One region of the Agarivorans aestuarii genome, then DNA from elsewhere that is predicted to be linked to it. Evidence: predicted binding sites of a transcription regulator. Region 1 holds the regulator's gene; each other region holds the start of a gene.
The links. The regulator FliA, encoded in region 1, starts transcription of late flagellar genes. The targets are predictions, from matches to a motif close to CTAAAGNTNNNNNNNNNNNNGCCGATA.
Positions count from the first base shown of each region.

Region 2: the regulator FliA is predicted to act here: its motif matches at 2,298-2,324, upstream of K5609_RS13000 (flagellin N-terminal helical domain-containing protein).
Region 3: the regulator FliA is predicted to act here: its motif matches at 1,953-1,979, upstream of K5609_RS02070 (DUF5610 domain-containing protein).

Region 1 is NZ_AP023033.1:2,912,923-2,917,282, forward strand. It holds gene K5609_RS13545 (protein phosphatase CheZ) at 1-527, opposite strand, end outside; gene cheY (chemotaxis response regulator CheY) at 541-924, opposite strand; gene K5609_RS13555 (RNA polymerase sigma factor FliA) at 1,052-1,771, opposite strand; gene K5609_RS13560 (MinD/ParA family protein) at 1,764-2,657, opposite strand; gene flhF (flagellar biosynthesis GTPase FlhF) at 2,647-4,074, opposite strand; gene flhA (flagellar biosynthesis protein FlhA) at 4,112-4,360, opposite strand, start outside.
Region 2 is NZ_AP023033.1:2,798,062-2,802,421, reverse strand. It holds gene flgK (flagellar hook-associated protein FlgK) at 1-973, shown strand, start outside; gene flgL (flagellar hook-associated protein FlgL) at 980-2,191, shown strand; gene K5609_RS13000 (flagellin N-terminal helical domain-containing protein) at 2,405-3,229, shown strand; gene K5609_RS12995 (flagellin N-terminal helical domain-containing protein) at 3,786-4,360, shown strand, end outside.
Region 3 is NZ_AP023033.1:432,138-436,497, forward strand. It holds gene K5609_RS02055 (DUF1422 family protein) at 1-187, shown strand, start outside; gene K5609_RS02060 (YHS domain-containing (seleno)protein) at 205-663, opposite strand; gene trmA (tRNA (uridine(54)-C5)-methyltransferase TrmA) at 762-1,865, opposite strand; gene K5609_RS02070 (DUF5610 domain-containing protein) at 2,012-3,187, shown strand; cobalamin riboswitch at 3,244-3,469, shown strand; gene K5609_RS02075 (TonB-dependent receptor domain-containing protein) at 3,507-4,360, shown strand, end outside.

The sequences.
Region 1 (4,360 bases):
ATCATCTGACCGGTTAAATCTTGGAAATCTTGAGCCATCAATATTTCGGTTAACATGCTACGTAGTTTATCGGCATTTGCTGAAGAACTATTAAGGAAAATATCGATTTGGTGACATAGCGCCTTAAATTGGCCGATTTCAATTCTTCGTTCCATCAAACTTTGCCATATAGGCATGATACTGTTGATTTCGTTAGTTAATTGATCGGCAATTGGAAGGCCAGACTCTACTGCGTCCATGGTTTTATTGGCTGCTTGATCGGTCATCTCTATCACATAGTTTAACCGCTCTTTAGCGTCTGGTATTTCTTGATTAGCTAACTCGTTAATTCGAATATCGAGTTTAAATTCATTTAAAGAGTCATGAAGCTGACGAGTGAGCTGCCCAACCTTATCAAATAGCAGATTAGCTTTTGGAGCACAAAGCTCACTAACAAGTTGATTCGCCTCGGCGACATTTCCTTCTTCAAGTAGCGCAACCAAAGATTTGGCGTCGGCTAATGAAATAATCGGAGTATCTGTGCTCACGCATCTTCCTTTCTTATTGTAGTCTTTCGAAAATCTTATCTAGCTTCTCTTTTAGCGTGGCTGCAGTGAAAGGTTTAACAATATATCCATTTACGCCGGCTTGAGCAGCTTCAATGATCTGTTCACGTTTTGCTTCGGCAGTTACCATTAAAACAGGTAGGTGAGACAAACTTTCGTCGGCACGAATATTTTTCAATAGATCAATGCCTTCCATTCCAGGCATGTTCCAATCAGTTACCACAAATTCGAAATCGCCGCCTTTAAGCATAGGTAATGCGGTATTTCCGTCATCGGCTTCATGAGTATTGTTGAAACCAAGATCTCTAAGTAGGTTTTTAATAATCCTTCTCATCGTTGAAAAATCATCAACAACCAGAATTTTCATATTTTTATCCAAGGTACGTCCCCCAACAGGATGTTTTACAAGCCACTAATTAGGCCAAAAATTTATGTAATATAGATATTATGCCTTAATAAACACAATTTTAGTCCATCTTTTACAAGAAATGTAAGGATGAATTTCTCTATTGTGTCCAATCTCGCATTCGAGTTTTAACTCGAGCAAGCGCTTGACTATGAATTTGACTGACTCGGGACTCGCTTACGCTCAATACTTCACCAATTTCTTTTAGGTTAAGTTCTTCATCATAATAGAGGGACAAAACCAGTGCCTCTCTCTCTGGAAGGCCTTTAATGCACTCGGCAAGAGATTGCTGAAAGCGTTGGTTAGCAAAACCTTCAAAGGGTCGGTTTAGCTCTCGGCTTTCTTCACTTGATATAACGTCTTCACTGACACCTAGGTCGTCGATACCTAAAATGCGTCCGCAATTTACATCAGACAACATTGAATGGTATTCGCTCAGGCTTACCCCAAGCTTTGCTGCAACCTCGGCGTCTTTTGCGTCACCGTTTTTTTCTTTCTCAACCTCAGCGATTGCGTCACTGATGGCGCGGCTGTTTTTGTGCACCGAACGCGGCACCCAATCGCCTCGACGAATTTCGTCAAGCATAGAGCCACGAATGCGAATGCCGGCGTAGGTTTCGAAGCTGGCGCCTTTTGAACCATCAAAGTTACGCGCGGCTTCGATTAAGCCAATCATTCCTGATTGGATCAAGTCATCAACAATCACGCTAGCCGGAAGCCTAGCCATTAGGTGATGGGCTATCCGTTTGACCAAGTTTGCATGGCGCTCCACCAAAACATTAGTGTCATTAGCGCTGGCATAAGCGGCAACTTTATTCACTAAGCTGTTCTCTATTTTTACGTTGTCCAAATTCGAGAAGGTTCTCGATGAAAAATTCTAAATGTCCACCTGCTTGTTCAGGAATAGGCCAAGTAGAACCCTTGCTTGCTAACGAGCGAAACGCCAAAGATGCAGGAGACTTTGGATAGGCCTCTACCACTACTCGCTGCTTTCTCACGGCTAAGCGCACGTTATTGTCATAAGGAATACAAGATACTAGTTCGAGTGTAGCATCCAAGAAACGATCGGTTACTCGCGTAAGCTTAGCAAACAGCTCTTGGCCTTCGCGTAAACTTCGCACCATGTTTGCTACCACTTTAAATTTGTATACACCGTGCTGGTTTGAAAGCAGCTTTATTAGCGCATAAGCATCGGTAATAGAGGTTGGCTCATCACACACCACCACTAGAATGTCTTGAGAGGCTTTGGCAAAGCTTAACACCATGTCGGAGATACCCGCTGCGGTGTCAACCAGCAATACATCAATGGGTGTTTTCATGCTGCTAAAAGCACGAATAAGCCCAGCGTGTTCCGCAGGACTGAGCTCCACCATTGATTGAGTACCAGAAGTAGCCGGCGCGATTAAAATCCCATTAGGCCCTTTAACTAATACTTCATCTAAGGTGCACTCGCCGGACAAAACATGAGATAAGTTTTTGGTCACACGTAAACCAAGCAGCACATCTACATTTGCTAGGCCTAAGTCGGCATCTAGCACCATTACGCGCTTACCTTGCGCAGCCATGGCTATGCCCATGTTAAGAGTAACGTTAGTTTTACCTACGCCCCCTTTGCCGCCCGTTACAGCGATGACTTTTACATTGTTTTTTTGTTGCATCATTCTTAAGCCGCTAGCTTGGTCAAATTCATTGTCTTTAGAATACATCTGAAACCTTTTGTTGTTCGGTTTCACTAAACCAGAAATGTTGCTGGCTTTGCTTATCGATAACCGATAATGCTTGTTCAATTAGTTGGGTAGGCGCAGCTACCGCAATATCTTCAGGCACTTGTTGGCCGTGAGTAACGTAACTTATTGGTAAGGCATGGCGCAAGGTTACATTTAACACTTCGCCTAATGCCAAGCTTTCATCTAATTTGGTAAGTATGGTACCAGCTAAAGGAATTCGCTGAAATTGGTTCACAGTTTCTTCAATTACCCGACGCTGCGCATTGGCCGACATTACCAAGTAGTTGCGAATATTCACCCGGCTGTTTTTTACTAACTTATCTAATTGCTCGTGTAAGCGAAGATCACGTTGGCTCATGCCTGCGGTATCAATAAGCACTAATTTTTTGTCTTTAAACTGATAAAGCAACTGTGAAAGCTCTTCTTCATCGTTGGCGACTCGAACTGCACAGCCCATGATTTTGCCATAAGTGGCAAGTTGCTCATGGGCGCCAATACGGTAGGTGTCGGTAGTAATCATCGCCACACTTTCGGCGCCATGGCGCATCGCAAACTGTGCGGCTAACTTAGCAATGGTGGTAGTTTTGCCTACGCCTGTTGGGCCAAGCAAGGCAATTGCTCCACCCTTTAATAAAATCTCGTCCTGGCCAACCGGCAGTTGATTAACTAATAGTTCACGTAAATGCTGCCAACCTTCTTGAACACCCAGTTCTTCAGGGATATATCCAGCGATTTGGTCTGCCATATCTTCATCAAAACCAACTAGTTGCAATTGTTTAATTAACATCGCTCGCACCGGCTCTTGACGTTCAACTTCCTGCCACATTAATCCAGAGACTTGATGCTCAAGCAGTTTACGCATCGCAGCCATTTCTTTCTTAAGCTCGCCGACTTCGTTACCTGCTGCAGCGGATGCAGGGCTTGCTGGCTGGCCGCCAAGTGAGGTATTACTTGGTTTGCTGGATAAAGAGCCTTGCTGCGCCCAACCTTGTTGTTGAGCTAAAGAGCGTGGAGCTTGAACAGTGCGAGGTCGCTGTTGTTGCTGTTTTTGCTGAGACTGTTGCAAGTTTTCTTTCTGACGCTTTTGATGGCGCTGCATAAAGTTGGTTAGGTTATCTTTCAAACTGGCATTTTCGTCAAAATCATGACTAGGGTGCTGTTTTGTTGGCGCCTTTTTGGCTGTGCCAGCATTCATAGACGACAATTTGACGCTGTCTTCAGGCAATTCTCTATCGCTTTTAGACACAGCTTGTTTAGTACTGGAAGGTTCGACCGCAGCAACAATTTCTATGCCACCAGTCACCTTTTTGTTGGACATGATAACCGCATCACTGCCTAGTGTTTCCTTCACTTCGGCTAGTGCTGTTCGCATATCTTTTGCAAAAAAGCGTTTCATTTTCACTGTTCACCTTCCTTTTGCTAATCCGCTGAGGCTACTGCCCTACTGAACTCACAATTCGTATTTGTTTATCTTCTGGCACTTCTTGGTAAGACAGAACCCTTAATGCAGGCATTGCTGTTTTAACAAATCGAGACATACTTGAACGCAGTATGCCCGAGGTTAATAAGATAGCGGGTTGACCAGCCATTTCTTGGTTTTGACACGCCTCCGTTAATGATACTTGGAGTTTCTCTGCCAAACCTGGCTCCATACCTGCGCCATCGTTTCCTGCCGCTTGCAT
Region 2 (4,360 bases), 110 kb from region 1:
CGCTGGCACCATTAGTGGAAGTTTTATTGCTGGCAGTGGCAGTGAAGTAACGCCCTATGACTACCGTGTGACTTTTACCTCAGCGACAACCTTTGAATTACAGCGTTATGATGGCGACCAACCCATTGAAGCGGCTATTGCAGGAACAATCCCACCTACCAACTTTCAACTTGATGGTATGGATTGGGATTTCTCATCTGGCCCCTTTGCTGCTGGTGATCGGCACCTTATCCAACCGGTGCGAGATGCGGCAGCCTCTATGACGGTAAGCATGAGTCAGCCTGAGAAATTGGCGTTAGCTTCACCTATACGGGTTGAGCGTGAGCTTAATAATCGCGGAAACGCAACAGTTTCCATTGACTCCATTTATGATACCGATCCTGCTACCTCCAATTTTACCTTGCCAGGTGGGTATGATGTTAATGGTCCAGCCGAAGTGCGTATTAACGCAACCGGTGATTACGAAATCTATAACGGATTAGGCGCATTAATGGCAACAGCTCCTGCTGCTACTGCCGGCCAACAAATATTTGCTAACGCAGTGCCCGCGCTAACACCGGGTTATGAAATGAATATTGACGGTGATGTGCAAGAGGGGGATGTATTCACCATGGGTTACAATACCGATGGTTTTAATGATAACTACAATGCTCTACGTTTAATTGACTTGCAGCAGGAAGACTTAGTACGTAAAAGCTTAGCCACCGGTGGCGACAACAAAATGACGATGAATGATGCTTATGCCAGTGTGGTTAGTTTTGTTGGTGGTAAGACGAGCGAGGCGAGGGTGTCGGCATCGGCTGCTAACTCCTTACTAGAGCAAAGTACCCAGCGTCATAACTCTATATCCGGTGTTAATTTAGATGAAGAGGCGTCTAATTTGATTCGCTTCCAGCAAGCTTACGCTGCCTCTGCTCAAGTGATTAGTGCCGCGCAAGAAACCTTTCAAACTCTATTAAGCTCAGTGAGGTAATAAACTATGCGAGTTTCCAGTATTAACTTGTATCAAAACTCACTAAATGGAGTACTCAACTCTCAGCAGCAAGTTGAGAAGATGAACCAACACCTTATCACTAATAAGAAGTTGCTAACCGCTGCTGACGGTCCTTCGGACATGAGTAAAACCATGTTTTTGACTACGGAAATAACCTTAACTGAGCAGCACTTAAAGAATGGTACTCTGTTGGAAAATGCTCTTAACTTCGAAGAGTCTACCCTGGACGGGATGATCAATGCCATGCAGCGAGCGCGAGTATTGGGGGTTCAGTCTGGTGATGGTATTAATGGCGACACTGAACGAGCTTCGCTCGCACAGGAGTTACGTCAGATCCAAAACCAAATGCTAGATTTTATGAATAGTCAAAACGCTGATGGTAGCTATGTCTTTTCGGGCTTTCAAACTCAGAAAAAGCCTTACGTATTTGATGGTACAGATTATAACTACCAAGGCGATGCGGGTGTAAATGAATTAAAAGTATCTTCTTCAGTATATATTCAAAGTAATGATACTGGGCAAGAAGTGTTTGATAATGTATTTAAGCGTTTTGTTACGAATGACTTAACTGCAAATATATCTACAACAATTAATGACCAGAAAGCTTATGACAGTTTCCATAAGCTAAACTATGACCCTATCACTCCGGCTAATAATACTTATCAGGTACAAACTACTGCAGGTGTACCCGATACCTATGAGGTCTTAGATAATACTGGTACCTCATTAGTACCTCCTGTTATGGGGAATTACACACCTGGTGAAGCAATTAACTTTAACGGAATTGATGTTACGGTTACTGGCGCTGCACCATCAACTGAGCAATTTGAACTAGCACCTCCCGAAAAAGATAATGTATTGAATATGTTGAGTGATTTTATCATTGCATTAGAAGATACTTCCTTGCCGCAAGGGGACTACGTAGAAGCGCAAAGTGACTTCTTGGTAGGTCTTGATAACGCTTTAGAAAGCGTAAACTTAACCCTGGGCTCTATAGGTGCAAGAGGTAACTCCTTAGAGTCTGTAAGGAATGCATCCTCGTCTATGGACATCATCAACCAGCAATCAAGGGCCTCCATTAGCGAAGTTGATTTCGCCGAAGCGGTTAGTAACCTGCAGAAAGCCGAGCTTGCTCTAAATACTTCTTATTCCTCGTATAGCCGTATTAGCCAATTATCTTTATTTAATTACCTATAAATCTAAAGTTTTAATTCTTTCTGCCGTTATAAAGGTTGCTTCAATATTGAAGCAACCTTTTTTCTTTTGATGCTTTTATAGCTTAAAAATAAAATTTAAATAATTGCTAAAGAATATTGAAGTGCTGCCGTTATATAGGTTAAGTCAGAAACATAAAATAACTGACAACTAATAAAACCTATAAATGGTTAAGATATAGATAGGAGAAATATCATGGCTTTATACGTAAATACTAATGTGTCATCTATTAACGCCCAGCGTCAACTTACACAGTCTGGCTGGTCATTAGATACTTCATTCCAACGTTTATCATCTGGTTTGCGTATTAATAGTGCAAAGGACGATGCCGCTGGTCTTCAAATTTCAAACCGTATGACTTCGCAAATTCAAGGTCTGGATCGTGCTGTAATGAATGCTCAAGATGGTATTTCATTAGCGCAAACAGCTGAAGGCGCGATGGATGAAATTACTAACTCTTTACAGCGTATCCGAGTATTAGCCATCCAATCGCAAGATGGTATTAACAACTCAGACGACCGTATCGCATTGCAGCAAGAGGTTTCTCAACTTAAAGCTGAAATGAGCCGAATTGCTACAACCACTCAATTTGGTGGTGTGAATGTACTAGATGGTACTTTCTCGGCGAGCTTCTTAGTTGGTGCAAATGCCGGTCAGAATATCAGCGTAAACATCTCTCGCTCAGGTGGTTGGGGTACATCAGGTCTTGGCTTGGGTGCCTTGTCGGTATCGACTGTAGGTGGTGCAAGCGCAGCTATGACAGCTATTGATTCTGCAATTAAGCAAATTGATGGTAAACGTGCAGAGCTTGGTGCGGTACAAAACCGATTCCAGTCAACCATTCGTAACTTGTCTAACATTTCTGAAAATGTAACCGCGGCACGTTCACGAATTAAAGATACTGACTTTGCCAAAGAGACTGCTGAACTAACGCGTAACCAGATTATTCAGCAAACGTCGACAACCATCTTGGCTCAAGCAAACCAACGTCCTCAGGCTGCACTGTCTCTACTTGGATAATGAAAAAAGAAAGGACGGTGGGGGTTCAATCCACCGTCCTCAGACTGCAGTAGCGCTATTAGTACTCTTAGGAGGCTCAATTCCATACCAATAATAAGTAGCGCTTTAGTTTCGCTCTCAATCTCCTATCGTTTCGAGCGATACGGTCAAGTGATGCATACTCACTTGGCCTTTTTTTCGCAGCGGTTCAGGCTGCGAATGTAATAAAGCAATGTACGTGCCAATAATTATCGGCAATAATTTGGCGTCTAATTATTGCTCAGTCAGCGTAAATATACCGTTTTTTCACTGAGTTCAGAAGTTTTTTCTAGGGCTTAAAGCCAGTGTTTACAAGGCTTGCCGTAAATGCGGCAAAAAAATTCCGCTTTTTTCCTCTTTTTTTCTAAAGCTTTTTCCTCCATTGCCGCTAACTAATATGAAGTTATTAAAACTTTGGTCCATTTCAAAGTTGTCTTGGTTTACGGTTCATAGACCAGGGGTTCAACAACTAACAAATGGTTTTGGTCGTCCTGACACAGTTCAATCAGGATGAACAATTTCTTAGGAGGCTCAAAATATGGCATTAGTTGTCAACACCAATGTGTCGTCATTGAACGCACAACGCCAGCTATCAAGCTCAGGCAATACATTAGACACTGCATATCAACGTTTAAGTTCTGGTTTCAGAATTAACAGCGCAAAAGATGATGCTGCAGGTCTACAAATCTCAAACCGTATGACATCTCAGATCCAGGGTCTAGACCGTGCTGTGATGAATGCTCAAGATGGTATCTCAGTGGCACAAACTGCTGAAGGTGCGATGGACGAGCTAACTAACATGATGCAACGTATGCGTGTGTTAGCGGTTCAATCTCAAGATGGTATTAATAACTCAAGTGACCGTGCTGCACTACAAGCTGAAGTTTCTCAACTTAAGCTTGAAATGAGCCGTGTTGCTACCACTACCCAGTTCGGTGGTGTTAACCTTCTTGATGGTGGCTACTCAGCGGCATTCCTAGTGGGTGCTAATGCTGGTCAAAACATCAGTGTGAACATCTCTCGCTCAGGCGGCTGGGGAGCATCTGGCTTAGGTCTAGCTTCATTATCAGTATCTACTGTTGGCGGAGCAAGTGCGGCAATGGCATCTTTAGA
Region 3 (4,360 bases), 2.2 Mb from region 1:
TACTGAAAAAGACTTAAGTGAAGATTCTCCCTTAATGAGTGTTGCCGCCTTTTTACTGGGTGCGCTGGGTTATTCGGCCATGTTGCGTGCTCAATTTCCCGACATTGGCAGCAACTTAGTATTGCTAATCATCTGTCTGTTTATTGGCTTATGGCTGATGTTTAAGTTAGGCGGTTTTAAACGCTAAGCATTTAGAATGCTAGATTATTGTAAAGCCTGCTGCCAAGCTAAATCTGCCTGTTGTTGGTAGGCTTTCCAATCTCCTTCTAACCAGCGCTTGCGACCTTTTTCCGCAAAGAATAGGTGCAGTTGGCTATCAAAAAACTCCCAAACTTGGCCATCGGTTGCAATTAAGCCCTCGCCTAAAGACAGAGCATTAGCGCAAAACCCGTTATATTTAGGCTGGTAAGCTTCTGGCTTAGCTGCAAACTTGTCGGCGCTTTGCTGGCTAGCAAATTGCCAATCAGCCTCTTTCCACCTCACTGTGTACTTTTTATTGCCTTGCTGAATGTAGCGATTACCCTGATCTTGAGCGAGCTGGTAACTGGTGACATCGATTCCGCCTATGGCCTTGTCACTCCAAAAGCTGGTGCTTACTGGCTCATTGGCAAAGCTGCTTAAACTGAGTATCAAGCAAGTGGTGGCAAAAATAATCCGTTTCATAATTTTCCCTAGATGCAGAGTAAGCTATGAATGGAGACCGTGCTTAGCTGAGCACTATTTCAAATAATAAAAAGTCGCGTTAGTTAACGCGGCTTTAACTAGCGACGTTGCAGATACATGCCTACTTCGATGTGATCGGTGTAAGGAAACTGATCGAACAGTGCCCAGTGGCTGATTTTATGGGTACGGCTTAGTTCGCTTAAGTTGTTGTATAGGGTGTTAGGGTTACAAGAGATATACACGATATTGTCGTAAGCTTGCACCATGCCTAGGGTTGCATCGTCTAAGCCCGCGCGAGGTGGATCAACCAAAATGGTGTCGCATTGGTAGCTGCTTAAATCAACATCGGCTTCTTGCAAGCGGCGAAACTCGCGTTCACCTAACATGGCTTGAGTAAACTCTTCTGCCGACAAGCGAATGATTTTAACGTTGTCGATGTTGTTATGCTTAATATTGTATTGGGCCGCTTGCACCGAAGGCTTGGCAATTTCAGTGGCTAATACTCGATTAAAGTTTTTAGCCAGCGCCAATGAGAAGTTACCGTTGCCGCAATACAATTCTAGCAAATCACCTTGGCTATCGCTGGTGGCGTGTTGCGCCCATTCCAACATATGTTGATTTACTATTGCGTTAGGTTGAGTGAAGCTGTTTTCTATTTGCTGGTAAATAAGTTTTTCACCATTAACTGTAAGTACTTCATCTACTCTATCTTGGTCTAAACACATTTTTTGTTTACGTGAGCGACCAATTAACTGTATGGAAAACTGCTTGCTTAGCTCAGCTTTTAGTTTTTCGGTTTCTACGCGCCATGCCTCGTCGATAGACTTGTGGTAGAGCATGCTTACTATCACTTCGCCACTTAAAGTAGATAAAAAATCCACTTGAAACAGTTTGTGGCGTAGCAGCGGGTTTGGTTTTAGCCGCTCAACTAAAATTGGCATTAGCTGATTAATGATTTCGCTAGCCGGAGGAAAGCTGTCTACTCTAAATTTTTGTTTGGTTTGCTGATCAAACATGATGTAGAAGAGATCGTCACCTTCGTGCCACACCCTAAACTCAGCGCGCATTCGGTAATGTTTAGTCGGTGATGCAAATACACTAGGTTGAGGAGGCGTGAATTCGGCAAACTGCTCTAAGCGTTTTGCCACTTTGTCGGCCAATAGTTGTTGGTACTGTTCTGGGTAGTATGCAATAGCGCTCATGGCCGTTCCTCTGTTCTAGCAAGCAGCGCAATTTAAAGGTGCGTGGCTTGCTTGTCCAGTTTATCTACAATAATAGTGATAATATTTCTAAAGTTTTAATTTTGGTCGCCGATAAGCTGTGACTAGGGTGAATCCGTGGAGGCTTTATGAACGAACTGAATGGCGTGGGCAAAACCCCCGTGCAACAGTATGCCGAGCGCCTGTTGCAGCAATCGGCACCGGCGATTGAGAAACGCAATAACCTAGCTGATGACAAGGCTAGCTTTAATCAGCAAGGCGCAGTGGCTAGCCACGTGTTGCTAAGCTCAATCGAAAAACACACCTTATCAATGGCCAGTGGTGGAGTTAGCCTCCCTAAACCACAGCAAGTGAGTGTGTTTGATGCCGAGGAAGTCGCTAGAAACGTGCTTAACTTTGTCGCAAGTTCGTTACATAGTGCTAAGCAGTCGGGAATGTCTGAAGATAAATTAGCCGAGATGATGGCGCAGGCACGCAAGGGCGTTGATATAGGTTTTGAAGGCGCCCGCGAAGAGCTGAGTGATGCTGGTATTCTTAATGAAGATCTAGAAAAAGGGATAGATAAGAGCTATGACCTCATTCAAGAAGGGCTAGAGAAAATTGAAGAGGGGGATTATCAAATTCAATCTGCACCTCTTTATAGTCAGCTTGCAATGTCCAGTTCTCAATCCGCATCAATGGAACTTGAAACTGCCGAAGGCGACAAAGTAACCATTAGTTACGGCTCGCAACTGGCGGCAAGTTATAGCGAGTCAGGCTCATCCATTCAGGCCTCTTTTGCTTCTCAGCAGCAGTTTAGCTTTTCGGTAGAAGGCGATCTTAATGATGATGAGCTAGCCGCCATTGCCGATTTAATTAAACAAGTTGATGAAGTTGGCCAACAGTTTTTCTCCGGCGACTTAGATAAAGCCTTTGATCAAGCCTTAAGCATTGGTTTTGACGAGCAACAGTTAGTGGGTTTTGCGGTTAATTTTCAACAGCAACAAAGCGTAGCGGTTACTCAGGCCTATCAACAAGCTAATGATAAAGCCTCTGGCGGCTCTGAACTGGTGCCAGATTTAAGTGAATTCTTGAGTTCTTGGCAAGATATTCAAGCCAAGGTAAGCGCCTTGTTTGCGCAACCTGAATCGGCTACCGAAACTTTGTTGGCTGGAATACTGCCTATTTCTAGCCCTAGCGAAGAGCAAGATAAGCAAGCAGATGTAGAACGCTTTAAAGGGTTTGCCGACCGAATGGCGGAAGCATTGGCGATGTTCAACACTTCTCCTTCCACTCCAAACAACGCAGCCGACAATATTAGTTAATTTCATGTTGGCTAATTAGCAGGCTTTTTGTGCTATTAATCACATTAAGCCTCGCTTATAATCTCGCCCGCTGTGGTGCTTGTGTATTAAATACTCAAGCTTAATAGGGAATCTGGTGCAAATCCGGAACTGACGCGCAGCGGTAATGAGGAACGAAAGCTCAAGGATTGGCCTTTTCCAAGGATCTCCAGACACTGTTTGTATCGCCAAACGGGAAGTCGCAGCCGTAGTACAAGTAATATGCCTCTAAGTCCGAATACCTGCCACATCGCACATGCTTATAACAGCAAAGTACTACGCGACGATTAGGATTACATCGATGAAGAAGTTCATATTACTGGCCGCAGTAGCGCCAGCTTTTGGCTATGCCCAAGAAACCCAGCAAACACCCCAAACAGAACAGCCAGCTACTATGGTTGTTACCGCTAACCGCATGGAACAAACCGAAGCCAGTGTGATTGCACCGCTTACTGTGGTTAGTCGTAGCGAAATTGAAAGCAGCGGCGCCCAAGACATTATTGATGTGCTAAGCCAGCAAGTTGGTATAAGTGTTACCCGCAACGGTGGTAAAGGTCACAGCGAGAGCGTATTCATTCGTGGTACTAGCTCCACTCAGTCTCTATTTCTTATTGATGGTGTAAAGGTAAATACTGCAACTAATGGCGGTGCTCAGTTATCTTTATTGCCTTTAGAATTTGTTGAGCGTATTGAAATTATTCGCGGTGCTCGAGCGTCCATTTATGGGGCAGATGCCGTAGGTGGCGTAATTAATATTATCACTCGACCTGAATTTGGTAGTGAGTACGCTGGATTGAAAGCTGCGGTTGGTAGTGAAAACAGCGGTAAGATTGCGGGCCGAGCAAGTGGTCTATTGGGTGAATCAACTCAATACAACCTTGTATTGAGTGCTGATAAGAGTGATGGCTATGACATTCGCCCGCAGGATAACTTAGACGAAAACTATGGGTATAAAGCCACCGGTGGTTTATTTAGTCTTGATCACCGCTTCAACCAAGCTTGGCGTGGCCGTATTTTTGTTATACGTAATGATGGTGAGGCTGAAATCATTCAAGGCGGTAAAGCCTTAAACAAAACCCGTCAAAGTGTTTATGGCGCCAGTGCTAACTACAATAACAATAAATGGTCTAGTGAGCTTGGTTTAAGCTACCATCA